4 regions of the Pseudoduganella sp. OTU4001 genome follow, and region 1 is predicted to be linked to each of the others. Evidence: predicted binding sites of a transcription regulator. Region 1 holds the regulator's gene; each other region holds the start of a gene.
What was found. Region 1 encodes FNR, which switches genes on or off when oxygen is low (the NO sensors DNR and NnrR bind a similar motif). Its sites were predicted from a motif close to TTGATNNNNATCAA; they were not measured.

Region 1 (7,622 bases):
GGGCAGCGAGCAGCCGTGCATTATCCTGCTGGACCTGAATATGCCGATCATGAACGGCATCGAATTCCTGCAGAATATCAAGCAGGACCCGCTGCTGCGCCGCATTCCCGTGATCGTGCTCACCACCTCCGAAGAGCAGCAGGACAAGATGCGCAGCTTCGACCTGGGCGTGGCCGGCTACATGACCAAGCCGGTGGATTACCGCCAGTTTGTCGAAGTTGTGCGCTCGATTAACCTGTACTGGACCATCAGCGAGCTGCCATGAACGCGGTGAGGGTCCTGATCGTCGAAGACGATATCGTCGACCGGATTGCCTGCCGCCGTGCGTTCGCGCAGGCGCCGGGCTTCAGCTGCGAATTGCTGGAAGCGGAAAGCGGCCAGGAAGGCCTCGATATCGCCTTGCGCGAAAAGCCCGACTGCATCCTGCTCGATTACCACCTGCCGGACCTGACCGGCCTGGAGTTCCTGGCCCGGCTGGCCGCCGACCAGGGCGAGCCGCAGCCAACCATCCCCGTGATGATGCTGACCGGCGCCGACAGCGCCACCGTGGCGGCGGAAGCCATGCGCCGCGGCGCGCGCGACTACCTGGTGAAGGACAGCGACGGCCGCTACCTCGACTTTCTGGCCGGCGCGATTGACCGCCTGCTGCGCGAGCAGCGCCTGATCGAGGAAAAATCGCAGGCCGAACGCGTGCTGCGCCAGTCGCAGAAGGAGTTGCGCGAGCTGGCCGCCTACCAGGAGAAGCTGAAAGAGCACGAACGCACCCGCATCGCGCAGGAGATCCACGACGAGCTGGGCGGCCTGCTGACCGGGATCAAAGCCTACATCTCCGTGGCGATCGAACGCGGCGGCGAGCAGTCCGACCCGCTGCTGAAGGACGCCGCCAAGCTGGCGCAGGACGCCATCGAGACCGTGCGCCGCGTGATCACCGACCTGCGCCCCAGCGTGCTGGACCAGCTGGGCATCTGGCCTGCGCTGGAATGGTATTCCGAGCAGGTAGCCCAGCGCAGCGGCCTGCAATGCAGCTGCAATATCACGCCCGAGGCGGCGGCATTGGAGCTGGATGCGGAGCGCAGCACCATGCTGTTCCGCGTCGCACAGGAAGCGCTGACCAATGTGGTGCGCCACGCCGAAGCCAGTGAAGCGCGCCTGCTGGTCGACCGCGACGGCGACTGCGTTGTGCTGCGGGTGGAAGACGACGGCAAGGGCATCGAAAGCGCCGGCCTGTCCGACCGCGAATCCTGGGGCCTTTTCGGCATGCACGAACGTACCCGCCGCTTCGCCGGCGAACTGACAATCAGCGGCAAGGCTGGGCAGGGCACCACCCTGCAACTGCGCCTGCCTTTGGAGGACAAGAATGGGTGACAAGATCACCGTACTGCTGGTCGACGACCACGCCATAGCACGCAACGGCGTGCGCCTGATGCTCGGCACCGCGCCCGATATCAGCGTGGAGGGCGAGGCGGGCAATGCCGTCGAAGCCATGGCCCGGGTGGCCGAGCGCAGCTTCGACGTGGCCCTGGTCGACATCAAAATGCCCGGCAAAAATGGGCTGGATTTGCTGAAAACCCTGCGTGCAGAGTACCCGCGCATGGCCGTCCTGGTCCTGAGCACTTATTCGGAAGAGATTTACGCCGTGCGCGCCCTGAAGTCCGGCGCCTCCGGCTACCTCACCAAGGACGCTCCGACCACCACCCTGGTGGAAGCGGTGCGCAAGGCGGCGGCAGGCGGCAAGCATGTCAGCCCGGCATTGCTTGAAAAATTGGCAACCCTGGTGGGTGGCGGCCCCAGCGGCGACCATGAAGAGCTTTCCAACCGCGAGCTGGAAGTGTTCAAGCTGATTGCGCAGGGCGAATCGCTGGTGCGCATCGGGGAAAAACTACATCTGAGCCCTAACACTGTGACAACGTACCGCAGCCGCATCCTCGAGAAAATGGGCATGTCCAGCAATGCCGAGCTGACCCGCTACGCCCTGGAGCACGGACTGATCTGAATGTACTGTAGGGGAACCACTACATCAACTACACAGGAAGCTTGATACCGGGAAATGCGCCGGGACGCGATACTGACTCCATCGAACACAAGGAGCAGCACCATGAGCCCGGTTATCCCCATCACCCCTGCAAACACCACCAAGAATTGCGCGCCAGTCGCCGCCAAATGCTCGCTGTGCAGTTTTAACCGCCTGTGCTTGCCTCAGGGCCTGGCGGAAGACGACGTCGCCCGCCTGGACCAGATCATTGCCCGCCGCCGCCGCGTATCGCGCGACGAGCCGCTGTACCAGACGGGCGACAGCTTCCACAGCCTGTATGCGGTGCGCTTCGGCCACTTCAAGACCGTGCAGGTGAACCAGCGCGGCGAACAGACCATCGGCGGCTTCCACATGGCCGGCGACCTGCTGGGCATGGAAGCGATTGGCGCCGGCCAGCATAGCTGCAACGCCGTTGCGCTGGAGGACAGCGAAGTGTGCGAGATTCCGTTCAGCCGCCTGCAGGAACTGGTGATGCAGATCCCAGGGCTGCTGCAGCAATTCCACCGCACCATGAGCCGCGAGATCCAGCGTGAGCAATCGGTGATGCTGTTCCTGAGCCATATGCGCGCCGAGCAGCGCCTGGCCATGTTCCTGCTGAACCTCGCCGGCCGCTACGCCCAGCGCGGCTACTCGTCAAGCAGCTTCCAGTTGCGCATGTCGCGCGAAGACATCGGCGGCTACCTCGGCCTGACCGTGGAAAGCGTCAGCCGCCAGCTGGCCCGCCTGCGCCAGGACGGTTCGATCGTATTGAATAACCGCGACCTGCGCATTCTCGACCGCAGCAAACTGGAGGCGATGTCTTCCGGCGGCATGGCGCAGGAGCTCGCCGTCGCCTGAGTAGCAACCACTTTCTCACCTGTAGGGGGTGTATGGGGCAGCTTCGGCTGCCCCTTTTTTTCACTTGAGGTTTGAGGCGGCGATGGCCAGGGCCAGATCCATGGTGTTGATGTGCGCCTCCACCCAGTCCGGCAAGGCGCGCACCATCCGGCGCGCAGAGGACTCATCGCCAGCCGCCAGCAGGCAGCACGCCTGGTCGAGCGAGGCCAGCAGACTGTCATGGGCCGCACGGTGCGTGGCAGCGAGGGGGTAGCCGATCGCTTCCATCAAGTGGTTCTCTTCCGCCAGATCTTGGGCGAACTCTTCTGCCAGTTGATGGCACGCTTCCTCAAAGGCCGGGCGCGGCAAGGCATCGATGGACTGCAGCAAATCGAAGATGATGCGATGCGACTGGTCCATCACAGGAATGCCCAGTGCCAGGTCGGGGCCAAAAACAATCGAATCCATGCGTCTCTCCGCAATTGCAGTTGAGACATTGTGCCGTCCAGCAATACCAACGGCACATGATCCATATCAAATTTGGCTTACATGAAGCGGTCCAGGATGCGCTTGCTGTGCTTGTCGAGGGCGAACTGGTCACGGATCAGGAAGTGGATGCCGTGGCTGTCGGAGACCAGCAGCGACACGCTGCCGATGCGGCGGATGTCCTCTTCGCCGCGCAGCACGAAACTGGTCTCGCCGCGGTCGGTGGCGACCGTCCAGGTGGATGGGCAGGCGTAGCTGCCGACGTCGATGATGCGGCTGATCTCGGGCATGAACTCGCGGCCGGCCAGCTCTTCGCGCACGATGTCGGCCATCTCCGGCGACAGGTCGGAGATCTTGTCCAGCCATGCCACTTCCTTGCCGTCGGTGTTCACCAGCGACAGGCCTTCTTCCGGCGCCTGGATGGGGAACGCGCGCACCGGCGAGACGTTCTCGTGCAGCACGCCGTTGGCGTCGATCAGGTTCAGCTTCCCAAAGCTGTCGCGGCTCAAACTAAAATTAATCATCTTCACGGCTCTTTGCTTTGTCATCCATGTCGGTGTCGACGTTACGTGCCTGCGCCTGGTACAGGCGGTAATAGGCGCCTTCCTTGGCCATCAGCTCGTCGTGCGGGCCTTCTTCCACCACCTTGCCGCGGTCCATCACGACCAGGCGGTTGGCGCGCTGCAGCGTGGACAGGCGGTGCGCAATCGCGATCGTGGTGCGGCCGGCAACCAGGTTGTCCAGCGCCTTCTGGATTTCTTTTTCGGTCTCGGAGTCCACCGAGGCAGTCGCTTCGTCCAGGATCAGGATGCGCGGGTCGATCAGCAGGGCGCGCGCGATCGAGATACGCTGGCGCTCACCGCCCGACAGGCCCTGGCCGCGCTCACCCACCATCGAGTCATAGCCTTGCGGCAGGCGCAGGATGAAGTCGTGGGCGTGCGCGGCGCGCGCTGCCTTCATGATTTCTTCGCGCGTGGCATTCGGCTTGCCGTAGGCGATGTTCTCGGCGATGGTGCCGAAGAACAAGAACGGCTCCTGCAACACGAGGCCGATATTGCTGCGGTAGTCGGAAACGGCGTAGTTGCGGATATCCACGCCATCCAGCAGGATCGCGCCTTCCGCCACGTCGTAGAAGCGACAGATCAGGTTGACCAGGGTGGACTTGCCGGAGCCGGAGTGACCGACCAGGCCAATCATCTCGCCCGCCTTGATCTCCAGGTTCACGCCGCGGTTCACCGCGCGGTTACCGTAGCGGAAGCCCACTTCGCGCAGGGTGATATCGCCGCGCACCTTCTCCACCTTGGCTGGCTGCGCCGGATCCGGCACGCTCGAAACGTGGTCCAGGATGTCGAAAATACGCTTGGCGGCGGAGGCCGATTTCTGCGTCACCGACACGATACGGCTCATCGAATCCAGCTTGCCGTAGAAGCGGTTGGCATACAGCACGAAGGAGCTCAATACACCCACGGTGATGTTGTGCTTCGAAATCATCCAGATGCCGAACACGTAAATCACGAGGATACCCAGCTCGGTCAGGAAGGACACGGTCGGCGAGAACAGCGACCACACCTTATTCAGCTTGTCATTGACGGCCAGATTGTGTTTGTTGGCGGTGCGGAAGCGGGTCGCTTCGCGGGTCTCCTGCGCAAACGCCTTCACCACGCGGATGCCGGGAATGGTGTCGGCCAGCACGTTGGTCACTTCGCCCCACACGCGGTCGATCTTTTCGAAGCCGGTACGCAGCTTGTCGCGCACCAGGTGGATCATCCAGGCGATGAACGGCAGCGGCAGCAGGGTCGCAATCGCCAGCCATGGGTCGATCGTGAACAGGATCATGCCGGTCATGACGATCATCAGCACGTCGGAGGCGAAATCGAGCAGATGCAGCGACAGGAACACGCAGATACGGTCCGACTCCGAGCCGATACGCGACATCAGGTCGCCGGTGCGCTTGCCGCCGAAGTATTCGAGCGACATGCGTAGCAGGTGTTCATACGTCGTGGTGCGCAGGTCGGCGCCGATGCGCTCGGACACCAGTGCCAGCACATAGGTCTTGGCCCAGCCGAAAATCCACGCCAGCACGGCGGCGCCGGTCAGGGCGGCCATGTACTGCACCACCAGCATATGCTCGACCGGCTTGCCGTTCTGGTAAGGGATCAGCACATTGTCCGTCAGCGGCATGATGATGTACGGCGGGATCAGGTGCGCGCCGGTCGACAGCAGCATCATCACGAAACCAAGCAGCAGCTGCCACTGGTAAGGCTTGGCGAAGCGCCACAGGCGGAACAGGGTCCAGGTCGAAGGCGGGGTGTGGACCACCTTGGTGCAGACCGGGCATTCTTCCTGGTCCGGCTCCAGCGGCGCCTTGCAGGTCGGGCAGGAGTTCTGCTCCACCTGCTGCAGCGGTTTGCCGAATACGTGCGCTTCATGCAGGCGTACGAAGTTTTCTTGCAGGCGGATCGCCAGCAGGTTCTGGCCCAGGGTGAAGCGCCAGGCGGCCAGGCGCTCTTTGTCATCCACCAGTTCCAGATGCCCAACGCCGGCGTGGTCGTGCAGTTTTAGAGACATTCCACGACGATAGGTCCAGTCGCGCCATACCGTTTCCCCGGGGGCGCGTGCCATAATGCGGCGCTCCGTGATAATGACCAGGCCTTTATTGAAGTGGAGTCGGGAATCGAGGTCAACCTCCAGCGCGCCGAGTACGTTTTCGTCAGGTGCAAGCAGCGCCGGGATCTCTGTGCGCCACCTGTCAGGTAGTTCTGTCAGGCTCAGCTCAGAGGAAAGTTGGTTTGTTATCATTGTGTGTCAGACTCCGGGCACTCTTTGCCAAGTGGCAAGAATTGCGAAACAGTGGGAAAATAGAAGGACGGGCGGAGTATACCGCAAGAGGTACAAGAGCTAAAAATGACAAAAAAGAAAGATATTGAGTTTCTCCGTGTAACACATCTGCGCGGACCGAACATCTGGACCTATCGCCCGGTAATCGAGGCTTGGCTGGATATCGGCGAGCTTGAGAACTACCCTTCGAACAAACTCCCCGGATTTTATGAGCGCCTGACGGCCTTCCTGCCAGGCCTGATCGAGCACCGTTGCGGCGTTGGTGAGCGCGGCGGCTTCTGCGAGCGCCTGCGCGACGGCACCTATGCCGGCCATATCCTCGAGCACGTGGTGCTGGAGCTGCAAAACCTGGCTGGCATGCGTACCGGCTTTGGCAAGACCCGCCAGACTGCCGAAGGCAGCGGCATTTACAAGATGGCATTCCGTACCCGCCAGGAACAGGTTGGCCGCGCCGCACTGGCCGCCGGCAGGGACCTGCTGATGGCCGCCATCGAAGACAAGCCATACGACCTGGCCGCCACCGTTGAAAAACTGACCTCGATGGTCGAATCGCTGTGCCTGGGCCCATCGACCGCCTCCATCGTGGACGCCGCGACCGACCGCAAGATCCCGCATATCCGCCTGACCGACGGCAACCTGGTGCAATTGGGCCACGGCGCCCGCCAGCGCCGTATCTGGACTGCGGAAACCGACAACACCTCCGCCATTGCCGAAGGCATCGCCTCCGACAAGGACATGACCAAGGACATGCTGAAATCGGTCGGCGTGCCGGTGCCGGAGGGTACCCTGGTCAAGAGCGCCGACGAAGCATGGGAAGAAGCGCAGGACATCGGCCTGCCAGTCGCCGTGAAACCATATGACGGCAACCATGGCCGTGGCGTGTCGCTGAACCTGATGACTGAAGCAGACGTCAAGGCGGCTTACGACATCGCCGTCCTGCGCGGCGGCAGCAAGAGTGTCATCGTCGAGAAATTCATCGTCGGCAACGAACACCGCCTGCTGGTGGTGGGCCGCCGCATGGTGGCTGCCTCCATGGGCGAATCGCTGTGGGTGACCGGCGACGGCAAATCCACCGTGCAGGAACTGGTGGACACCCAGATCAACACCGATCCGCGCCGCGGCACCACCGAGGAATTCCCGCTGAACATCGTGGAGCCGAAGAAGTCGGAAGAAGTGCTGCTGGACCTGAAGCGCCAGGGCCTGACCCCGGACTCGCTGGTGGAAGCTGGCCGCAAGGTGCTGATCCAGGTCAACGGCAACGTCGCCAACGACGTGACCGACCTGGTGCACCCGGCTGTCGCTGAAATGGCGGCGCTGGCGGCACGCACCATCGGCCTGGACATCGCCGGCATTGACCTGGTGGCAGCCGATATCTCGAAACCGCTGGAAGAGCAGGGCGGCGCAATCATCGAAGTGAACGCGAGCCCTGGCCTGCTGGCCCACCTGAAAC
Region 2 (7,622 bases), on a different contig from region 1:
GTTCGGCGGCCGCTTCAGACGCGGCGCTGTGCTTGTCGCACATGGCGGCCTCAGATGGCGAGCTGGGTTGGACGAGGGCGGCCTATCAGGCGGGCCAGGAAGCTGGCGCGTTCCTGCGGCGGGCGGGCTTGTTCGACCACGGCGGCCCACTGTTCGCACAGCTGCTGGCAGGTGGCGCGCAATACGGGCGCGAGTTCGGGCAGGGCGGATAGTGCTTTCAGGTGGCGTTCGATGACGGATGCCAGCTTGACGCAGCCGCCGTCGGCGGCTGCATTGGCGGTGTAGTGCGACATCAGGTGCAGCACGGCGGACAGCATCAGTTCCGGGTGGCGCGCGGCGGCGGTGTCGGTGCGGAAGATGGGGTCGTTGTGGTCGATAGCCATGTAATCACTCCAGGAGTTCGGGGTGGCTGGCTACCGCAGGTCGGGCGGCTGGCTGGCGATTGGGGGCGGTACGGCGTCAGGCAGTGAGGATCAGCTTGTTCAACTGCGTGATGCGAAGACGGTAGATGCGGCCGGCGTGTTCAATTTCGACTTCGCGCTGGTCTTGCATCAGGCCGGCGGTGGTGAAGCGGCGCACCGGTTGGCTGGCTTGCGGCGCGGCCGGCGCGGGTGCAGCGTCAGGTTTGAGGGCGGCGGATGTTTGCATTGTTTTTTTCCTTAAATAAGAATGATTCGCATTTGCATTATGCGCACGCATCCAATACTTGTCAAATAAAAAAAGGCCCGCCGAAGCGGGCCAAAGCTGGGTGAGTAGTACTCTTTACAAAGTCGCCAGCAAAGGCACGGTGGCCTCGGTGGCGGCAGCCTTGGCGCGCGCGGGTAGCTTGCTGCGGGTGCGCGACGGTGGCAGGCGGCGCAGCGACTTCAGGGCGTCGACATCCTTGATGCCGATGGTGCGCTGGTCGACGCTGATCAGGCCGATTTCATTAAAGGCCGACAGGGTGCGGCTGACCGTTTCCAGCGTCAGGCCGAGATAGCTGCCGATCTCGTGGCGCGTCATGCGCAGGTTGAACAGCTTGCTCGAATAGCCCATCTGCGAAAAACGGTCCGACAGCGTGACCAGGAAGCGCGCCACGCGCGCCTCGGCGCTCAGCGCACCGAGCATGCCGATCATGGCCTGCTCGCGCACCAGCTCGCGGCTCATCACGCCGTACATCATGTTCTCCAGCTCCACGTGGGTGCGGCCCAGCGTGGTCAGCTTCTTGAACGGCAGCAGCACCAGGTCGCAATCGGACAGGGCCACCGCTTCCGACGAGTAGGTTTTGTTGTGGATGCCGTCCACGCCCATCAGGTCGCCCTTCATCGGGAAGGCCAGCACCTGTTCGTTGCCGAACTCATCGATCAGCACGGTTTTCAGGAAGCCGGAATTCACCACGTACAGCATGTCGAACGGCTGGCCGATGGTGTGCACGCGCTGCCCGGTCTTAAATTGCACATGCTGGAACAGCAGCTCTTCCGAATTGATCGAAATCGGCGGCAGGTGCAGCAAGTCGCACACTTCTTTCAGGTTGGACCACAGGCGGCCTTGCCGCTGGCGGCCGGCCTCATGGGACACGGGTTGCGTTGAGAGCATGCTGATCTCCTGGTTCCCAAACGGAATGGTTTCAGTATGCCAACGTGGTTGTGGGAAAAATATCAGCCGTTACTGAATATGCCCGTAGGAGGGGAGAGGGGAGGGGTAGGAATTATCCTAACGCTAATATTGCCAATCAGGCCTTGAAGGGCGTCAACAGCTTGTGCGCCACAGCGTACTGGACCATTTCGGAGAGCGAGGCCATGCCCATCTTTTGCATGATGCGGGTCTTGTGGGTGCTGACGGTTTTCACGCTCAGGTGCAGGCCGTTGGCGATTTCGGTGATGGATTTTCCCGACACCAGCAGCGAAAACACTTCGAATTCGCGGTCCGACAGCTGTTTGTGCAGCAGGGTTTCCGCCGGCTGCATGATGTTCAGCGCGAGTTGCTCGGCCACTTCGGTGGAAATGTAGGGGCGGCCGGAGGCCACCTTGCGGATCGCGCCCACCAGCTGGGTGCCGGCGCTTTCCTTGGTCAGGTAGCCCTGGGCGCCGGCGCGGATGGCGCGCACGGCATACTGCTCTTCCTCGTGCATGGTGAGGATGAGGATGGACAGCTTGGGGGATTCGCTCTTGATCTGGCGGATCAGGTCGACACCGCTGCGGCCCGGCATGGACAGGTCAAGCAGCAGCAGGTCAAAGCCGCCCTGGCGGATGTGGCTGAGGACTTCGAAGCCGTCGATGGCTTCGCCTACGATGTCGATGTCAGGGGCCCCGTCGAGAATGCGCTTGAGGCCTTCGCGCATGATGGTGTGGTCGTCTGCGATGACAATTCGAATCATAGTTCCTCAAAACAGTTAACAATACTTCTCTCCCCACGCCGGCCAAAACCGCCGGCGCGAGTGGTTACGCCAGGCAGCTCACGCCGGGCGCGGGTCTTTGATCAGCCGGTGCACCAGCACCGGGATCTTGGCGTGCGACAGCACCTTGTTGGTCACGCTGCCCAGCAGCAGCTGGCCCCAGCCGCTGCGGCCGTGCGAGCCGATGAAGATCAGGTCGCAGCTGCACTGGCTGGCCACGTCGACGATCTTCAGCGCCGCACTTTCGGCAAAGGCGGTCATGCCTTCGGCGCGCACCCCTTTCCGGGCGCAGGACTCGAGGATGGATTGCACGTGCTCGTTGCCGGCACGCTGCATCGCCGCCCGGTATTCTTCCTCGCTGGGATAGCTGGGCGGGATAATCTCCACGTAGATCGGGTACTGGTACTCCGGCGCCACGAACAAGGCCAGCACTTCCGCGCCCAGCTGCTGGGCAAACTCGACCCCGGCACAGGCGGTCTTGCTGGAAACGGCCGAGCCGTCCGTCGTTATCAGGATTTTCCGGTACATCTCAGCCTCCTTTAACTATTAAAAGAGTCTTGTCCTTCCTTCATTGTAGCCCCGTTTATCCGTATTGTTCTGGTGTAAAGAGTTGATATTTATCAAGAAACTGCCATGGTGTTATCTGAGGTAACGCAAAAACCCGCGATTTCAGGGGCTTGCAGCAGGTATTTCACACTGTCCGCAAATACAACAGTACACTTGCCAGACCCGGAGGCTTCGCCTAAGTGATTGAACAGAGGGCATCGCCCCTGTTACACTCGCGTGAGTGCGTTATTTATTGCCGAGCGTCAAATATGACAGGTTTTCGGCCGCAGGAACTTTTGAAAATTATGGAGAAGCAGGAATTATGACCGACGCCGCTGATGATTTCGATGCATTATTTGAGGAAGTATCCGCGCAACGGGCCAGTGCGCCTGCACCAGCCGCAGCACCGGCGGCAGCTCCCGACACCAATGATTCGGACGAGCTGGAAGACCTGTTTAACGAAGTAGCGGCCGCCAATAAGGCACAGGCTCCGGCCGCTGCAGCCCCGGCCGCCGCAGCGGCGCCGGCCGAAGGCGGCGAGCACGCCGACGGCGACCAGCACGGCATGTTCGAGCGCCTGGGCGGCATCGTGCGCCTGCTGCACGATTCGCTGCGCGAACTGGGCTACGACAAGGCGCTGACCGAGGCGTCGACCCAGATCGTGGACGCCCAGGACCGCCTGGAATACGTCGCCTCGCTGACCGAGCAGGCCGCCAACAAGGTGCTGAACACGCTGGACGACGGCATGCCGGCACAGGAAGTGCTGTCCAAGCAATCGAAAGAAATGGAAGAGCGCTGGGCAGCCCTGTTCGCGGGCAAGCTGAGCATCGAAGAATTCAAGACCCTGGCCGGCGACTCGCGCGCCTTCGCCGCCAAGGTGTCGGAAGCAACGGAAGCGGAAAAAGCGCGCCTGCTGGAAATCATGATGGCGCAGGACTTCCAGGACATCACCGGCCAGCTGATCAAGAAGGTCGTAGCCATTACCAAGAAGGTCGAAACCGAGCTGGCGCAGCTGCTGAAAGACAATGCGCCGGCCGATGTGCGCGAGAAGATCGCACAGAAAGAGGTGTCGCTGATGTCGGGTCCTTCCGTGCCTTCGGAAGCCCTGAATCAGGACAGCGTCGATGACCTGCTTGCCGACCTGGGGTTCTAATGGACGATATGCTCAAGGAGTTCGTTGTCGAGGCCATGGACCTGGCCGTCAACGTCGAAGAGCACTTGCTGCGCCTCGAACGTGACCCCGACAACAAAGAAACGCTGAACGCAGTTTTCCGCTCGTTCCACACCATCAAGGGTGGCGCGGGCTTCATGAACCTGGGCGCGCTGGTGTCGGCCTGCCACCTGACTGAGAACCTGTTCGACGCGCTGCGCACCGGCGCCGCGCCGGTCACGCCGCTGTCGATCGAGGCGGCACTGCAGGCCTCCGGCTTCGTGGCCGACCAGCTGACCGACCTGAATAACGGCACCGCGCCGGACGCGCTGGCGCCAATGCCGGCCGACCTGGAAGCGATCCTGAAGGATGCGATCGAAGGCAAGGCCAGCTCCGCCGCGGGCAAGGCCAAGCCGGCCGCCGCACCTGCGCCGGCTGCTGCCGCTCCAGCCGCTGCCGCCGCACCGGCCGCCAGCGCTGCGCCCGCCGCCGCGCCATCGGCCGACGGCCTGGATTGGGAAGGCATGTATGAAGCCGTAGTGCCGCCTGGCACCCACGTGCGTTCGGCCGCCGAAGTGGCGGACCTGCGCGCCGAAGGCGTCGCCGCAGCCCACGCCGCAGTTGCCGGCACGCCGGCGCAAGCCGCGCCGGCCGCCGCACCGGAAGCGCGCGAGCGCCCGGCCGGCGAAGCCAAGCCAAGTTCCGCGCCGGCCAAGGAAGAATCGATCCGTATCGACGCCGTCAAGCTGGACGCGCTGCTGGAAGTGGCAGGCGAATCGGTGCAGGCCGCCAACCAGGCTGCCGTGCTGCTGGAACGCCTGCAGCAATTCAAATTCGAAGGCCAGGCGGCGACGTTGATGTCGGCCCTGACCGAAACCCTGGAACGCGCGTCGCGCTACTCCACCGAACTGCAGCGCGCCACCCTGGCGACCCGCATGCAGCCGGTCGGCCGCCTGTTCCAGAAGTTCCCGCGCCTGGTGCGCGAACTGGCGAAGGACCTGGGCAAGGAAGTCGAGCTGACCATCGAAGGTGCGGAGACCGAAGTCGACCGCGTAGTGGTGGACAGCCTGTACGATCCGCTGGTGCATATGCTGCGCAATGCGCTGGACCACGGCGTGGAAGGGCCGGAAGCCCGCATGGCCATCGGCAAGCCGCCGAAAGCCTACATCTCCCTGAAGGCATGGCAGGAGGCCAACTCCGTCATGATCGTGCTGCAGGACGATGGCAAGGGCATGGATCCGGCCGCGCTGAAGCGCAAGGCAGGCGAAAAAGGCCTGATCTCGCCGACCGCCAACCTGACCGACGACGAGTGCTACCAGCTGGTATTCCTGCCGGGCTTCTCGACCAAGGAAGTGGCTTCCTCGGTGTCCGGCCGCGGCGTCGGCATGGACGTGGTGAAGACCGCCGTGGAAAAGAACCGCGGTGCGATCCACATCGAATCGCAGCTGGGCAAGGGCACCAAGTTCGCCATCCGCCTGCCGATCGAACTGTCGATCGTGCCGACCATGCTGGTGTCCACCTCCGGCGCGCTGCTGGCGCTGCCGATGGCGGTGGTTGAGCGCGTGGTCGAGCTGCCGGAAACCTTCATGGAAGTAGGCGGCGCGCCGGTCCTCAAGGACCAGGGCCGTCCGCTGCCGGTGCGTTCGCTGGCCGATGCGCTGGGCTACGAGCCATGCTCGGAGCGCGTGGGCATCGTCATCAACTCGCCGCAACCTTACATCCTGGCCGTGGCAGCCGTGGACGGTACTGCCGACCTGGTCATTAAACCGATGACCGCGCTGTCGGTGGACGGTATTACCGGCACCGCGCGTTCCGCCGAGGGCGACCTGGTCCTAGTAGTTGGCCTATCGTTCCTGATGGACGGTTGCAGGGGAAGTGTACGCATGGCGGCCTAAAGCCACCAAAGCAAAAAGTAACAACACAAGCCTGCAGCCTCCCAAAAAGGGGCTGCAGGCTTTTTTTATTCGGCGCTGTATCGCATTTGTTAAGTTGGATTGCTCATAAGGCGAAAAACCGGCTTGCTATTGCATTGCACAAAATATGGCATAATCAAACGGATCACCTTATCAGGCAGCATCATGAAAACGCTTTACGACAAACTCTGGGAATCCCACGTAGTACGCACTGAGGAAGACGGTACCGCCCTCCTGTACATCGACCGCCACCTGGTACACGAAGTCACCAGCCCGCAGGCATTCGACGGCTTGCGCAGCGCCGGCCGCGCGCCTTGGCGGCTGTCGGCCAACCTGGCGGTAGCGGACCACAACGTCCCGACCACCGACCGTTCGCACGGCATCGAAGACCCGGTCTCGCGCCTGCAGGTGGAAACCCTGGACAAGAACACCAAGTCGGTCGGCATGACCTACTTCAACATGAACGACAAGCGCCAGGGCATCGTGCACGTGATCGGGCCGGAGCAGGGTGCGACCCTGCCGGGCATGACCGTGGTGTGCGGCGATTCGCACACTTCGACCCACGGCGCGTTCGGCGCGCTGGCGCACGGCATCGGCACCTCGGAAGTGGAGCACGTGCTGGCGACCCAGACCCTGCTGGCCAAGAAGTCCAAGTCCATGCTGGTGCAGGTGGACGGCGTGCTGCCGGCCGGCGTGACCGCCAAGGACATCGTGCTGGCTATCATCGGCAAGATCGGCACCGCGGGCGGCACCGGCTATGCGATCGAATTCGCCGGCTCGGCGATCCGTTCGCTGTCGATGGAAGGCCGCATGACGGTCTGCAATATGGCGATCGAGGCGGGCGCGCGCGCCGGCATGATCGCCGTCGACGACACCACCATCAACTACGTCAAGGGCCGTCCGTTCTCGCCGGTGGGTCCGCAGTGGGAACAGGCGGTGGCCTATTGGCGCACCCTGCATACCGATCCGGGCGCGAAATTCGATTTCGTGGTGACGCTGGACGCGGCGGAAATCCGCCCGCAGGTCACCTGGGGCACCTCGCCCGAGCAGGTGACCGCCATCGACGGCCGCGTGCCGGATCCTGACCAGGAAAAAGACCCGGTCAAGCGCGACGCCATGGAAAAGGCCCTGGTCTACATGAACCTGACGCCGAATACCCGCATCGAAGACATCCGCATCGACAAGGTATTCATCGGCTCCTGCACCAACTCGCGCATCGAAGACCTGCGCGCCGCCGCCGCCGTGGTGCGCGGCAAGCAGCGCGCTTCGAATGTCAAGCTGGCGCTGGTGGTGCCGGGCTCCGGCCTGGTGAAAGAGCAGGCCGAACGCGAGGGCCTGGACGCGATCTTCAAGGCCGCCGGCTTTGAATGGCGCGAACCGGGCTGCTCGATGTGCCTGGCCATGAACGCCGACCGCCTGGAACCAGGCGAGCGCTGCGCTTCTACCTCCAACCGCAACTTTGAAGGCCGTCAAGGCCAGGGCGGACGCACCCACCTGGTGTCTCCCGCCATGGCGGCGGCTGCCGGTATCGCCGGCCATTTTGTGGATGTTCGATCCATCCGCTAACAATAACTAGTAAGAGTCCAAAATCATGAAAAAACTATTCGCTATCGCTATCTCCGCCATCATCCTGACCGGC
Region 3 (7,622 bases), on a different contig from region 1:
GTTCGACGGCGGGGCCGGACGGGCGCGTGTCGCCGCCGGGCAGGCTGCGGTTCAGGAAAGCTATGCGGCTTATCACACGGCGGTGCTGGCTGCCCTGCGTGATGTGGAGGATGCGCTGGTCGATCTCGCGGCGGCGCGCGAACGCAGGAAGGCGCTAAGGGCGGCGGCCGAGATTGCCGGCAATGCCGCGAACCTGGCGCTGCTGGCCTATGTCGATGGCAAGGTGGTGGTGGATGCGGTACTGGGCAGCCATGCCACGCTGCTGCAAAGCGAGGATGCGCTGGTGCTGGCGGAGGTGGCGCACAGCACCGCCCACGTGCGCTTGTACAAGGCGCTGGGTGGCGGCTGGCAGCCAAGCGATACGCCCTGAGAGCGGGAGGCAGAGATGGCGGAAATCTTTGGCATGGATGCCTATACGCCGGGCGAGATCGCACAGCGGATCGAACAGACCGGTGTGGCGAAAGCCAGGCTGCCGGTGCGCGCATTGTTCATGCTGGCTGTGCTGGGCGGCGCTTTTATAGGCTTGGGCGCCCTGTACAGTGTCCTGGTGCGGGCCGATCATGGCCTCAGCATAGCGATCCGGCTGGTCATGGCCGGGCTGTCTTTCTCGCTCGGTCTGCTGCTGGTCGTGGTGGCCGGCGCGGAGCTCTTCACCGGCAATAATCTGCTGGTGATGGCATGGGCCGAGCGTCGTATCAGCGGCGCTGAATTGCTGCGTAACTGGGGCGTCGTTTTGGCGGGCAATGCCGCCGGAGCCGGTGGCCTGGCGCTGCTGGTGTACTGGTCCGGGCATCCGGACATGCAGGGCGGCGCCATCGCGGCGGAGTACCTGCGGGTCGCGCAAGCAAAAGTCGCGCTGGGCCCGCTGCGTGCGTTCCTGCTGGGGGTGTTGTGCAACGCGCTGGTGTGCCTTGCCGTATGGATGGCGATGGCCGGCCGCAGCGTGGCGGACAAGGCGGTGGCCGTCGTGTTCCCGGTCTCCGCCTTCGTGGCGGCGGGCTTTGAACACAGCGTGGCCAACCTGTACCTGTTGCCCATGGCCTTGCTGCTTCAGGCACCGGGCGGAGCGCTGGGCTGGTCCGCGGTGATGGGCAACCTGCTGCCGGTACTGGCGGGCAACCTGGTGGGGGGCGCCTTGCTGGTCGGCCTGGTCTATCGCTTCATCTACCGTGGCCCGGCAGCAGCCGGCGCCCAGCCTGCGAAGAACGTCAATCCATGAGGTGGGCCAGGTCTTTGTGCCGGCCTTTGATCGCGTCGATCCGGCGCTCGCATCGGTGCACCACGACTAGGCCGCGCACGACCAGATAGACGCCCAACGCGACCAGCGCCGCGCTCAGGATCAGCAAGGGCAAAAGCAGCAGGGCCACGTCACGGAACTGGTAGCTGCCGGAAGTGGCGATCAGCAGCCCCAGCGCCGACAGCGGCAGGGCAAAGACTGTGATGCCGGTACGCAGCAGCGAGAGCGCCGTGCGCTCCTCAGCCAGCAAAAGCTGGATTTCGTTCGCGACCAGCACCAGGCTGCCAGTGCCGGCATCGTCATCGCGTGCGTTCATTGCGCCTTACTGCGTCATCAGCAGTGGAACCGGACACTTCTCGATCAGGCCGCCAGTGGTGCTGCCGACCACCCAGTCATGCAGGCGGCTATGGCCGTAGGCGCCGGCCACCACCAGGTCAAAGTGCCGCCGCTCTGCCATTTCACATAAGGCAGTACTGGTTTGCTGGACGGTATCGAGATTGACTACGTTGACGTTGCGGTGGTGGCGCGCCAGGTAGGTGGCCAGGTCGGCCCCGGGTTCCGCGCCCATGTCGATCCGTTCATCGGCCGGGTTGCAGAGAACAATAGTCAGTTGCGCAGCCCTCAGCAGCAACGGCATGGCGAATGCGAGCGCGCGGCTGGCGCCGGCGCTGCCATTCCATGCAATCATGATCTTGCTGAAATTGTCCTTGGCATGGTGCTTGGGTGGCACCAGCAGCACGGGCCGCACGCATTGGGTGACGAGGTGGCCCGGTAATCGCGTCGGCGCCAGCAGCCCGTACTGCGCGACGTCCTGATTGCCCGCCACCACCAGGTCGCAATAGCGTGATTGCAGAAGCAGTGCGTCGGCTGCCGTCGTTTCCAGCAGGCGTGTTTCCCAGGATGGCACGCCGGCCGCTTCGCACTGGTGCGCGAACGTGTCCAGCTGCTGCTGCGCATCCTTGCGCAGGGCATCGAGATCGAAGGTGGGCATGATGGCCACCGGGGCACCTGCCGCCAACAGGTAGTTCATTTCGGCCACGCCGCTGACGGCGGTGCCAACCAGATGGGCGCCATGGCTTATGGCCAGACTGGCGGCTGTGCCAAACGTTGCAGGCATGCCGGAGGCCGGGCTGACATGTACGATAATCGTCTTGAACATCATTGCCTCCGCAGGTTGGGCACGAGATACAGGAGAGTGTGGGCGCTGCACCGAGGTAAAACCATGACCCAGATCAAATACTGCCACGGCGTTCCGGGCGCACCATGGCGCAATACCGGCTGCGCTGGGAGGGCAGTTGTCGTGTCGGGGAGATAGATGATGGCGATCACCGTGGATAGCACCACCAACTGCAGATTGATAGATTGGCGTGCGCTTGGCACCGAGGCCGGCCTGGGCGAGCCAGTGAAAGTTCTGTTGGGCCTTCTGGGCCAGCGGAATGGCGAGGGCGTGTCCGCGCAACCCCTCTCGCAATACCAGTTGTCCCGGCTGTTATGGGCGAGCCACGGGTGGTGGGCCATACCACTCAGCATTGCGGTGTATGTCGCGGCCCTTGACGGGCTGTATCGCTTTGACGCCGACACCGGCTTCCTGCGGCATGTGGTGCGCCGCGATGTGCGCAAGTTCCTGGCCGGGGCCGGTAGCGCATGCTCCGCCCCCATCAGCTTGCTGTATGTTGCCGACATCGACGGAGGGACAGAGCTGGAAAGGAAACAGCAAGAGCTGACGGCGGCGATGTGCGCCGGCAGCTGCAGCCAGAATGTTACGTTGATGTGCGCCGCGGAAGGGTTGGTGACGGACCTCCGGGTGATTGCCGACCCCGGCGCGCTGCGGAATGTGATGGCGTTGCGCGACAGCCAGCGCCCCTTGCTGGCACAGGCAGTCGGCCTGCCGGTGCGCCGGATGGCGCGCTGATGCCACCGCACGCGCAAGGGCTGCGCCGCGAATCATCGCCAGCGCAAGTACCAGAAGCCAGCAACCGCGAGCAGCAACAGCACGCCGATACTACGGTAAAGATGCCGTATGCCGGTGCCGGCGGGGCCGGCTTTTCGGCCGTGGATCATCGATGCGACCAGGTTTTCGTGGTGCAGCCAACTGCTGAAGACGACCGCAGCGACGTGGAGCAGGACGAGGGCAAGCATCAGGTTGGCGAAAGTTTCGTGGACATCCTCCCAGAGGTCCTTGCTGGATTCCTGGAGCGCAACCCAGCCGCTCAACGTGACAGCGGCACCAGTGGCGAGCAATGCAATGATAGCCAGGCCGCCGGCCGGGTTATGACCGGCAAAGTGCTGTGGATGCCGCGTCAACAGGGAGCGCAGGTAAGCCCAGGCGGCAGCGGGTGCGCGGACGAAGTTGGTAAACCGCGCGTAGCGCGTTCCGATGATGCCCCAGATGACGCGAAACACAAGCAGACCTGCCATGGTATAGCCGAATGTGACGTGTAGCGCGCGCCAGATTCGCCCTTCGGACGTCAGGTAGGCGCCAGCGAAGCATAGCACCATGAGCCAATGCAGGACGCGGGTCGGAGCATCCCAGACGTCGATCTCGGCCTGGCTATGCCCAGGCGTTGCCTTTATCGTTTGCATAGGGCCTCCCTCAGGAGTGAGGTGCAGCTTTCACCGCACGCGGTGTTGGTTGATGGGGCCATCCTATGGCTGCCCCCTGGGGAAATCCATGACCTGTGTCAACCGCCTCGGCTACTAATGCGCGGGCGAGCTTTTTATCGAGTCCGTAAGTGTCGAGCAGGAATATTGCGCGTCCTTGCCGGTCGGTGAGGGCGGTCGCATACAGAAGGACCACCGGGATCGGCGTTCTGAGCGTGACGGTTCTGCTGGGCCCGGGTTCCATGGCCGCCAGCACGCTGGCCCGGTCCCACTGCCCCTCGTTGCGAAGCACAAATGTCGCCAGCTCCTCTGGGTGTTCGAGCCGGATGCAGCCGTGGCTGAGGTCGCGCCGCGTCCGGGCAAATAGTTCCTTCGCGGACGTGCCGTGGAGATAGATATTCTGCGGGTTTGGCATTCCAAACTTCACCGGACCCAAAGGATTGCGCGGGCCCGGCCGCTGCCGGAGCCGCATCGCGCCCGACCGCAGCAAGGCCAGTGGCGACCCGGCAGCATTGCTGGCGGCGCGCTCGCGCGGGACGAGCTCGAAATCCTCTTTGTAAAGCAGCGCAGGATCGCGCGCCAGCTTCGGGATCAACTCCTCGACTTCAATGCTGCGTGGGACGTTCCAGGCCGGATTGAACTCCAGGTAGCGCAGCTGCGCGATCAGGAGGGGGGTAGGTGTGCGGGCGGCATTCCCGACGATCACACGCATGTCGGCTTCCACGCTGCCTGGCGGCGACTTGGTGTCGAAGGCCCATAGCCGGTACGATGGCACGTTGACGACGATCAGTTGGCCAGGCGGCAATCCAGGCATCCACCGCAGGCGCTCCAGCGTCAGTTCGAGCTGCCGGACGCGATCGGCAAGCGGAATGGCAAGCGCCGACATGGTCGCTGGGCCCAGGATGCCGTCAGGCGTCAGCCCGTGCCGGGCCTGGAAATGCTTAAGTCCGGCCTCCAGCGCCGCACTGGACATTCCTGCATCGGCGGCGGCAGCACTTTCCTCCAGGTCGCCCAGCAGTGCCAGGCGCTGCCATAGCGCGGCAACACCGCTATACAGCAGGAGCTTGCTGGACGCTGGCGGGGCCGGTTGCGGCGGCAATGGCGCCCATTGCCCGTGCCTCCGTGCCAGTTCACGGTAGTTTGCCAGAGTCTGTTTCACGCGCGCGTAGAGCGCCAGCCTGGGCTCGGCGGCCGTGATTGCCGGAGCAAAAGTCCCTTGCGCCAGGGCTTGCCTGAGGTGCTCGACCGGGTCGAAATCGTCTGGCTCGCGGCTGCCGCCATACCATTTGAAGTCTGGGGCAGAACGGCCAAAGTGCAGGTCCGACAGGAAACGCAATGCGGCAGCAGTCAGCGCGAGGTCGAAACCGGCCGGCCAGTCGGGCGACTGGGCTGCCTCGCCGGCGGGTGGCGGCGGCACCAGGTAGCCATCCGCCCGCAGCCCATAGCGTTCGGCGTCGGCCAGCTGATGCAGTAGTTCCGCCGCCACAAAACGCTTATCGGCCCAGGCCGGACGATCGCCATTGCCCGCATAAAAGCGCCGGACCATCGCCCGGTTGCGGCTGGCGCGATCGTCCGCTGTTTGCGTTTCGAGCGCATAGGTGCTGAGCAGGCTGCTTATCGTGGGGGCGGGATGGCTGTCGCCAGCCTGGGAAGCAGCGGGCCTGAGCAGGAGGCAGCCGCCGAACACCATGATTGAGGCGATCTTACCGAAAGGCATAGGTCGAGGCTCATGATTTCAATTCGTATGGCAGGACGTTAGCCAAAGCATTGAAAGCAGGCCATGATCTGGATCAAAACCGATGGATGCGCCGGTACGTGGTCAAGTCTTCGCCAGGGGCAGGCGCAGGCGCACGACGGTGCCCTGGCCGTCCGCTTTGCGCCGGATCTCGACCTTTCCATGGTGCATGGCAACGATTTCCTGCACAATTGCCAGGCCCAGGCCGTGGCCGCCCGGAGCGGCGCCAGGCAGACGGTAATAAGGGGTGAACAGTTTGCCGATTTCGTTCTCCGGAATCGGCATGCCATCGTTTGCCACGTCGAGCAGGGCGCAATCCTCCCAGCGCGACAAGGTCACCGTGATCTCCCCGTGGGGGGCGCCGTGCTGGGAGGCGTTATCGACAAGGTTCTGCAGCAAGCGCCGCAACTGGGTGGGATCGCCCCAGACCTGGCAATCCTCCACCACTTCCAGGCCGATGTTTTGGCCGCGCTGGTCCAGCAGCGGCTCCATGATGCCGATGACGTCGCAGCAGAGCGCTTGCAGGGACTGGCTTTGCATTTCCATCTGGTCGCCGCGGGCCGCGATCCGGCTCAGGGTAAGCAGTTGTTCGGCCAGCTTGCTGGTGCGGCGGGCACCGGCCATAGCCTGCGCCAGCGATGACGCACGCTGCTCGGGCGTGGCGGCGCGCTGGGCATTTTCCAGGTGCAGCTGCACGGCTGCGATCGGGGTTCGAATTTCGTGGGCCGCCGCATTGAGGAAGCGTTGCTCGCGCTCGAACGCTGCTCGTATCCGGTCGAGCAGGTGGTTCAACTCGATGACGATAGGCGCCATCTCCAGCGGAGTCTCCGGCAGGATCACGGGTTCCAGCGATTCCGGCTCGCGTGCCGCGATGCGCGCCGCCAGTTCGGACAGCGGGCGCATGTTGTGCAGGATCAGGAAGTTGACGGCAGCTAGCATCAACACGCCGCCCACGGCCAGCGGCACCAGGATGGATTTGCCGATATCATTCGACATTTCCTGCCGCACTTCGTCTTTCTCGGCAGTCAAAACCCAGACCTTGCCGGACTGCAGAGTAAACACTTGCCAGTCGGCGCCATCCGTATGGTTTTCGGAATAACCGGCACGTAGCGGCGCCAGTGCCGAGGTCGGCGCGGATGCGGACTTGGCCAGCAACACGCCGTCACTGCTCCAAACCTGGAATGCGATCTTGGTTTCATAACGGTGCCCGAAAATTTCCGGCGCGTCGCTGGTGGTGGTTTCCAGTTCGTGCGGCAGCGCGATGATGATCGGCTGGGCGATCGTCGCATTCTCCAGCTGGCGCGCCACCAGTGCCTCCAAAACGCGCGCCGACGTGGCCAGGCGCGCGCTGAACAGCTCATCGGATTCGTGCCGCGCGACATTGCGTGCGCCGATGCCGATGCCAAGGAAAATCAGCAGCATGCAGAGCAGGGTGGCGGCAACCAGGCGTTGGCGGGCGGAATAGAAACTTGTAATCATGCCGCCAGGTCGCCCATGCGATAGCCGACGCCGCGGATGGTCTTGATTACCGACGGCACGATCTTCCGCCGCAGGTGGTGCACGTGCACGTCGATGGTGTTGCTCTCCGTCCCTTCGCCCCACCCGTACAACGACTCTTCGAGTTGCGCCCGGTTGAAAACGCGTTGCGGCTGCTCCGCCAGTTGAAGCAGCAGCATAAACTCCAGCCGCTGCAGTTCGACGGGATGGCCGCGCCAGGTAGCGCTCAGGCTTTCCGGATTAAGCGAGAGGTCGCCCACGGTAAGCTGGTTGACCTGGCGTCCGCTGCGGCGGCGCAGGAGAACGCGCAGGCGCGCCAGCAGCTCATCCAGGTCGAACGGCTTGACGAGATAGTCGTCCGCCCCCAGGTCGAGCCCCTGAACCCGGTCGCGCGTCGAGTCCCGCGCGGAGAGGACCAGCACTGGAATCGGGTTGTCGCGGTGGCGCACCGCCTTGAGTACCTCGGTGCCGTCCAGGGTCGGCAGCCCCAGGTCCAGCACCATCAGATCGAACGGCGAGTGGCTCAGGGCGTGCAGGGCCGCTGGCCCATCG
Region 4 (7,622 bases), on a different contig from region 1:
GGCGCGCATCCATTTCGTGCAGCGCGTTGGAGTAGCCGGCGACATCGCGGCGGTGGCCGAAATGCATGTCGAAGTCGACGAAGTTGACGAAGGTCAGCGACTTGTCGCCCGCTTCGCGCTGCACTTCCAGCAGCTTGTCGAACAGCGCCATATTGTCCGGGCCTTTCAGCACGCGGCTCACGCCTTGCGCCGCGTAGATATCGCTGATCTTGCCCAGTGCGATCACCTCGCCGCCTTCGTTCTTCACGTGGTCCAGCAGGGTGGGCGCGCTTGGCGGCACGGCGTAGTCATGGCGGTTGGCGGTGCGCTTGTAGTCGCCGTTCGCGCCCAGGAATGGACGGGCGATGATGCGGCCGATGTTGTATGGCTTGACCAGCTCATACGCTTTTTCGCACATATCGTACAGGCGCTCCAGGCCAAAGTGCTCCTCGTGGCATGCGATCTGCAGCACGGAGTCGGCGGAGGTGTACAGGATAGGCTTGCCGGTCGCGACGTGCTCGTCGCCCAGCTCATTGATGATGGTGGTGCCCGAAGCGTGGCAGTTGCCCAGGAAGCCCGGCACGCCGGTCAGTTCCTGCAGCTTGTCGGTCAGCTCTTTCGGGAACGACGGGAATTCTTTCGGGAAGTAGCCCCAGTCGAACAGCACCGGCACGCCGGCGATTTCCCAGTGGCCGGATTGGGTGTCCTTGCCGGTGGATTGCTCGCGCGCCGCACCGTAGGCGCCGGTGAAGCCCTCGCGCTGGTTAAAGCCGGCGGCCCACTCGCCGCACGCAGTGTGCGCGGCAGCGGCCAGGCCGAGTTTTTCCATGGTGGGCAGGGACATCGGCTTGCCTTCGCTGGCCGCCCATTTGGCGATGCTGCCAAAGGTGTTGCAGGCCTGGTCGCCGTATTTGACGGCATCCGGCGTTGCGCCGAGGCCGAAGGAGTCTAACAACAGGATAAATGCGCGGGACATGGGTGCCTCTCTATCAAACCCGGAAATCTGGGTCTGACCCAAGGGTCAGACCCGGCCGGCGGCGGTCACGTATGCGGGTCAGGCACTTGTGCCTGACCCAGGTTTACCGGTTTAAGCCTTAGGCGTCTTGGCCACGTTCTCCAGGAACGCCAGGATCAGCTTGATCAGCGATTCCGCACCAATCGCAGCGTACTTCAGGGTCTGCTCATGCGACAGCGGGAACGGCGACAGGCCTTCAGCCAGGTTGGTAATGACGGAAACGCCCACCACCTTCAAACCGCAGTGGCGCGCCGACACCACTTCCGGCACCACCGACATACCGACCACGTCAGCCCCCAGGGTCTTGAACGCGCGGATTTCCGCCGGAGTCTCGAAGTTCGGGCCTGGGTACGCGATGTACACGCCTTCATGCAGGGTGATCGACTTGTCGGCAGCGGTAGCTTGCAGCAGCTTGCGCAGGTCCGCATCGTAGGCATTGGCCATCGAGAAGAAGCGCGGACCGAAACGTTCGTCGTTCGGGCCCACCATCGGGGTACCTGGCAGGAAGTTGATATGGTCGTTCAGCGCCACCAGCGAACCAGCGTCGCACTCGGTGCGCAGCGAACCTGCCGCATTGGTCACGAACAGCATCTCGCAGCCCAGCAGCTTGATGGTGCGCACAGCGGAAGTCATCACCGCAGGACCGTAGCCTTCGTAGAAGTGGCCGCGGCCCTTCAGGCACACCACCTGCACACCTGCCAGCGTACCCATCACCAGCTGGCCAGCATGGCCGTGCACGGTGGAGATCGGGAAGCCTGGCAGCTCGTCAAAGCTGATCGACACGGCATCGGACATCTGTTCAGCCAGCACGCCCAGGCCGGAGCCCAGGATCATCGCCACGCGTGGCTGGAAATTGGCCGGCATACGGGCACGGATGATGGCGGCTGCCTGGAATGGGGTATTGGAAGACATGAAGTTCCTCGTTTTTCTAATCTTTAGGTGAGCTGGCCAGAACAGGCCTCTGAACGTACCACGACACTATGCATCATGGTCTATATGTATGGCAAATACCATTTTTCTTTATTATTTATATGCTCTAGATATAAATCTAGGTTTATTATAGGAGCGACTTCCGTTTGACACACATCGGACAAATGTTTAGCATCGCAAACAAATGTTTATAGCGAGCTTTTCGTGAGCGATCTCTCCCGCAAGGAACAGCTGTACGAGCTGATCCGCGCCAACCCCTTTATTTCCCAGCAAGAGCTGGCGGAGCAGCTCGCCCTGTCGCGTTCTGCCGTGGCCGGCCATATCGCCAGCCTGATCCGCGAGCGCAAGCTGCTGGGCCGCGCCTATGTGTTGCGCAATGAACGCACTGTGCTGTGCATCGGCGCCGCCTGCCTCGACCGCAAACTGCGCCCGCACGCCCCCCTGCAAATGGCCACCTCCAACCCGGCTTGCGCTGAGGAAAGTTTTGGCGGCGTGGCACGCAATATCGCCGCCAACCTGGCCCAGCTCGGCCTGCCCTGCTCCCTGCTGACCGCCCTCGGCGACGACTCCTCCGGCCGCGCCCTGCGCGCCCAGGTGGAAGCGGCCGGCATCGGCATGGAAGGCAGCTTGCAGGTCAACGGCATCGGCAGCGGCACCTATACCGCCGTGCTGGACGCTTCCGGCGAAATGGTGGTGGCGCTGGCCGATATGGCCATTTTCGACCAGCTTACACCCGGTTGGGTCGCCAGCCGCCAGCCGCAGCGCAATTCCGCCGGCATGGTGGTGGCGGACCTGAACCTGCCGCTGGAATCGGTGGCCATGCTGCTGGCCGATGCCCACGCATCCGGCGTGCCGCTGGTGGTGGTCGCCGTGTCGCAGCCGAAGATGGCGCGCCTGCCGAAGGACTTGAACGGCCTGTCGCTGCTGATCCTGAACCGCGGCGAATTGGAAACCCGCGCCGGCCGCGCCCTGCCGACCGAAGCCGATGTGCAGGCGGCCTGCCACGAGCTGCAAGCCGACGGTGCGCAGGACATCATCGTCACCTGCGGCGCCAGCGGCGTCTATCACACCCTGGGCGAAGCCCTGCACTGGCAGCCTGCGCACGACGCGCAAGTGGTCGACGTGACCGGCGCCGGCGATGCCTTCTCGGCCGCCGTGGTCTGGTCGCTGCTGCAAGACCCTGGATATCTGACCCTGGCCTGCGAGCGCGGTTTGAAAGCCGCCGCCATTACGCTGGCCAGCCCCCACACCGTATCGCCCGAGCTGAGCGCCGACGTGCTCGCAGCTGCACAAATCGAGGAGTAAAACCATGCACCATTTCCTGTCCCTCTCGCCGGAAGTCGCCAATGCGCAGGCCACCGGCAAGCCGATCGTGGCGCTGGAATCGACCATCATTTCGCACGGCATGCCTTACCCGCAAAACGTGCAGACCGCACGCGAGGTTGAACAGATCATCCGCGACGCGGGCGCGGTGCCGGCCACTATCGCCATCATCGGCGGCAAGATCTGCATCGGCCTGACCGATGCGCAGCTGGAAGAACTGGGCAACTCGCCGGACGCGATCAAGGTGTCCCGCCGCGACCTGGCCTACGTGCTGTCGCAGGGCAAACTGGGCGCCACCACGGTGGCCGCGACCATGATCTGCGCGCATCTGGCGGGCATCAAGGTATTCGTCACCGGCGGCATCGGCGGCGTGCACCGCGGCGCCGAGACCAGCATGGATATCTCGGCTGACCTGCAGGAGCTGGCGCAGACCAACGTAGCCGTGGTGTGCGCAGGCGTGAAGTCGATCCTCGATATCGGCCTGACGCTGGAATACCTGGAGACGCACGGCGTACCGGTGGTGTCGGTTGGCCAACCAGGCTTCCCGGCTTTCTTTACCCGCGAGAGCGGCTTCAATGCCGACTTCCAGCTGGATACGGCGGTTGAACAGGCCTCCTTCATTTCCACCAAGTGGGCGCTGGGCCTGAATGGCGGCGTCGTCGTGTCGGCACCGGTGCCCGTGGCGGACGCCATGCCGAAGGAAGAAATCGACGCCATCACGGTGCGCGCGCTGCAGGAAGCGGAGCAGAACGGCGTCACCGGCAAGAAGGTGACGCCGTTCCTGCTGGCCCGCATCAAGACCCTGACCGAAGGCCGCAGCCTGATGACGAATATCGCACTGGTTAAGAACAACGCGCGTGTCGGCGCCGCCCTGGCGCGTGCGCTGCAGGAGCATCCATGTCCATCGACCTGAAACAGTTAAAGTACTTCCTCGCCGTGGCTGAAGAGAAGAGCTTCAGCCGCGCGGCCGAACGCCTGCACATCTCGCAGCCGCCGCTGTCGCAGCAGATCATGAAGCTGGAGGCGGAGCTGGGCGTAAAGCTGTTCGCCCGCACCACCCGCACCTTCGAATTGACCGTGGCCGGCAAGGCGCTGATGCAGGAGGCCTCCGACCTGCTGGCGAAGATGCGCATGACCATCGACACCGTGCGCCAGATCGACCGCGGCGAAGTGGGCCGCCTGCGCGTGGGTATCGTGGGCTCGGCGATGTGGGGACCGATTCCCTCCATGCTGGAAGAGTTCCAGAGCAAGTATCCGCGCGTAACGTGGACCATCCACGAATCCGGTCCGACGGTGCAGTACGACGCGCTGCGCGCCAAACAGATCGACGTCGGCTTCTGGCGTGAGCCGAAGCTGGATGACGATGAACTGCGGCGCGATAACCTGAAGCAGGAGCTGTGCTTCCGCGAGAACGTGTGCGTAGCGGTGAATGAACATCACCCGCTGGCGAAGATGGATGCGATTGAGCTGATGGATATTGCCGACGAGCCGATGCTGACGCTGGCTCTCGACAAGTCGGCCTTCCCGCGCTACCTGATCCAGTGCTGCGTGAATGCTGGCTTCCAGCCGGAGATTTTCCAGGAAGCGCATGAGCCGCAGACGTTGCTGGCCATGGTTGGCGCCGGCCTCGGTGTGACCTTGATGCCCGAGACCACTGCGCGTATCGGCTGGCCGGGCGTGGTATTCCTGCCAATCCGCACCAATGCGCCGTCGGCCAACCTGTACATCACATACACCACGCTGGACGACGCGCCGGTGGTGCGCGCCTTCCTCAACATCCTGCGCCCGCCAAGCGCTTAGTGGGTTGCCCCTGCGGCGACGACCGCGTCGCGGTCCGTCGCCAGCGCAGTGCGGACCGCGACCCGCAAGCCCTCAACCATCTGCGCCAGCGACATGCTGGCCGCGCCCGGATGGCGTGCCGCCTGCTCCGGCAGGTAGGGGATGTGGATAAAGCCGCCGCGCACATCGGTCCGCGCCGCCAGCGCATGCATCAAGCCGTAAAATACGTGGTTGCAGACAAAAGTGCCTGCCGTCTGCGACACCGATGCAGGCAGTCCGGCGGCCCGCAGCGCCGCGACAATCGCCTTGATCGGCAACGTGGAGAAATACGCCGCCGGCCCGCCCGGCACAATCGGCGCGTCCACCAGCTGCTGGTCCGCGTTGTCCTTGATCGGCGCATCATCGACATTGATCGCCACCCGCTCCACCGACAAATCCACGCGGCCGCCAGCCTGGCCGACAGCGATCACCAGCGCCGGCTGCAGCTCGTCCAGCAGCGCGCTCATGGCGGCATTGGCATCGCCAAACACGCAAGGCAGCTGGCGTGCGATGACACGAGACCCGCCCTCCTGCCAGCCATCCAGCGCCCGCACCGCCTCCCACGCGGGATTGATCGGTTCCTTGTTAAACGGCTCAAAGCCAGTCAGCAGCACTGTTTTCATAGCAGGAAGTAAAGCAACACAATATTCGCGCCCAGCAGCGGCAAGGCCGTCGGGATTTGCGCCTTGATCACGGCATTCCGGTCCGGCAGGTCAAGCAGCGCCGCCGGGATGATGTTGAAATTGGCCGCCATCGGCGTCATCAGGGTACCGCAATACGCGCTGAACATGCCGATTGCCGCCATCACCGCCGGATTGCCGCCGTATTGCGTCACCAGCACCGGCACACCTACGCCGGCCGCCATCACAGGAAAGGCGGCGAAACCATTGCCCATCACGATGGTGAACACCGCCATGCCGATGCAGTACAGCGCCACCGCCGCCAGCTTCGAATCCGCCCCAACCAGGCCGCCGGCGACCTGCGCTACGGCCTTGCCGACACCGGCTTCGCTGAACAAGAGGCCAAGCACCGCCAGCATATGCGGCAGCACCAGCGCCCAGCTCATGGCATCGACCAGCCGGCGTGCCTCACGCCCGGCTTGCAGTGGCGTGGCGCGCGTCAGCCAGCACGCCACGGCCACCGCCACCACGGCGGCGCAGCCAAGGCTTACCAGCGTGAGGTGTTTCTGGTCCAGCACGAACAGTTCGCCCAGGCGGACATCTTTCATGAGCGTGGCACCGGTCATCGTCACCGCCGGAATCACCAGGGCCGGGATGAATAGCCGATGTCCAAGCCGCGCGGCACTGGCGCGGCGCGCCTCGTCCGTCAACACGTCCGGCTTGCCGCTGCGGACGCCACCAAAGCCTGCCAGCAGCGCCATCACAATCATCGCCAGCCCCACCATCGCCGGCGGCAGCCGCTCGCCGGCCAGATAGACAGTCGCGTACAGCGCCCAGAACATACCCGTCGTCCAGCGACGCGGGTTGCTGCGGTCCGCGAACGACATCAGCGCCACCAATGCCAGCATGACGCCCAATAGGTAATAGAAATATTCAACGCGGACAATCATGCGGCGCTCCTGCTCAGATAGCCGTCCAGCCGGTTCAAGCGCCAGGCGTGGATGATGAACGCGCAGATCGCAGTCGGGATGCCCCACAGCGCCATATGCAGCGGATCGACCTCGATCCCTTCTGCGCGCAGCACGGTCTGCATCAGCACAATCGTGCCGAAGGCCACGAAGATATCCTCGCCGAAGAACAGGCCGACATTGTCAGTCGCCGCCGCCATCGCGCGGATGCGGTAACGTTGTTCCTCGCCCAGTTCCCTGCCCTGCGCGCCGAGCTGCGACTCCGCCGCGCCTTCGGCCATCGGCGCCACCACCGGCCGCACCATTGAAGGATGCCCGCCCAGCGAAGTCAGCCCCATAGCAGCCGACAACTCCCGCACCGCCAGATAAACGATCAGCAACCGCCCCGTAGTCGCCGACCGCACCCGCGCAATTGCCGCCTGCGCATGCTCGCGCAAACCAAACCGCTCCAGCAACCCAATTGCCGCCAGCGGCAGCAGATAAATCATCGGCAAATTGCGCGTCTTGACGAACGCAGTACCAAGCGAGGCAAGCAGCGCCTCCACCGGCATATAAGCCGCAAAGCCTGTTGTAAAGCACGCCGCCACCACCACCAGCACCGGATGCAGCCGCAGCAAGAAACCAAGCACAATCACCGCCACCCCAAGCAGCGGCCACATATTCACAGCAGTTTGCATCTTCCCTCCCCCAAGGAGGCACCATCATACAAAAAAAAACGCGCACCAAAGTGCGCGTTTTCGCGAGAGGCGTCAACCTATCAGAACTGTGCCTTGAACTGCACGCCGTAGGTGCGTGGCTCGTTCACGATACCGGTCAGGTTGTTGAAGTCGATCGCGCCCAGGGCCTGGATACGGTTGGTGATGTTGCGGCCGTATGCAGCCAGCTCGTACTTGCCGTCGTTCCAACGGTAGCCAACGCGCACGCCGCCTTCCAGCAGTTCCTTGGCCTTGTACTCGGCTGCTTCGTACA

Region 2: AAHE99_RS22875 (universal stress protein) is a predicted target of FNR. The motif match lies at 2,985-2,998, and genes of this name have one in related genera.
Region 3: AAHE99_RS09465 (universal stress protein) is a predicted target of FNR. The motif match lies at 2,460-2,473, and genes of this name have one in related genera.
Region 4: AAHE99_RS03240 (carbohydrate kinase) is a predicted target of FNR. The motif match lies at 2,032-2,045, and genes of this name have one in related genera.

Annotation. Positions count from the first base shown of each region.
Region 1 is NZ_JASATG010000020.1:72,726-80,347, reverse strand. It holds gene AAHE99_RS17965 (response regulator) at 1-265, shown strand, start outside; gene AAHE99_RS17960 (ATP-binding response regulator) at 262-1,365, shown strand; gene AAHE99_RS17955 (response regulator transcription factor) at 1,358-1,993, shown strand; gene fnr (fumarate/nitrate reduction transcriptional regulator Fnr) at 2,096-2,869, shown strand; gene AAHE99_RS17945 (bacteriohemerythrin) at 2,930-3,316, opposite strand; gene AAHE99_RS17940 (cyanophycin metabolism-associated DUF1854 family protein) at 3,394-3,858, opposite strand; gene AAHE99_RS17935 (cyanophycin metabolism-associated ABC transporter) at 3,851-6,133, opposite strand; gene AAHE99_RS17930 (cyanophycin synthetase) at 6,239-7,622, shown strand, end outside.
Region 2 is NZ_JASATG010000036.1:20,849-28,470, forward strand. It holds gene AAHE99_RS22850 (DUF2325 domain-containing protein) at 1-43, opposite strand, end outside; gene AAHE99_RS22855 (hypothetical protein) at 51-383, opposite strand; gene hemP (hemin uptake protein HemP) at 460-648, opposite strand; gene AAHE99_RS22865 (Crp/Fnr family transcriptional regulator) at 763-1,575, opposite strand; gene AAHE99_RS22870 (response regulator transcription factor) at 1,712-2,356, opposite strand; gene AAHE99_RS22875 (universal stress protein) at 2,435-2,902, opposite strand; gene AAHE99_RS22880 (protein phosphatase CheZ) at 3,243-4,073, shown strand; gene AAHE99_RS22885 (chemotaxis protein CheA) at 4,073-5,965, shown strand; gene leuC (3-isopropylmalate dehydratase large subunit) at 6,146-7,549, shown strand; gene AAHE99_RS22895 (entericidin A/B family lipoprotein) at 7,575-7,622, shown strand, end outside.
Region 3 is NZ_JASATG010000008.1:5,841-13,462, forward strand. It holds gene AAHE99_RS09450 (efflux transporter outer membrane subunit) at 1-370, shown strand, start outside; gene AAHE99_RS09455 (formate/nitrite transporter family protein) at 386-1,219, shown strand; gene AAHE99_RS09460 (hypothetical protein) at 1,209-1,553, opposite strand; gene AAHE99_RS09465 (universal stress protein) at 1,560-2,399, opposite strand; gene AAHE99_RS09470 (SagB/ThcOx family dehydrogenase) at 2,553-3,149, shown strand; gene AAHE99_RS09475 (cytochrome b/b6 domain-containing protein) at 3,182-3,820, opposite strand; gene AAHE99_RS09480 (L,D-transpeptidase family protein) at 3,831-5,555, opposite strand; gene AAHE99_RS09485 (sensor histidine kinase) at 5,658-7,052, opposite strand; gene AAHE99_RS09490 (response regulator transcription factor) at 7,049-7,622, opposite strand, start outside.
Region 4 is NZ_JASATG010000002.1:277,890-285,511, forward strand. It holds gene AAHE99_RS03230 (phosphopentomutase) at 1-955, opposite strand, end outside; gene xapA (xanthosine phosphorylase) at 1,067-1,906, opposite strand; gene AAHE99_RS03240 (carbohydrate kinase) at 2,129-3,229, shown strand; gene AAHE99_RS03245 (pseudouridine-5'-phosphate glycosidase) at 3,234-4,160, shown strand; gene AAHE99_RS03250 (LysR family transcriptional regulator) at 4,145-5,047, shown strand; gene pcp (pyroglutamyl-peptidase I) at 5,044-5,688, opposite strand; gene AAHE99_RS03260 (DUF979 domain-containing protein) at 5,685-6,635, opposite strand; gene AAHE99_RS03265 (DUF969 domain-containing protein) at 6,632-7,330, opposite strand; gene AAHE99_RS03270 (TonB-dependent receptor) at 7,411-7,622, opposite strand, start outside.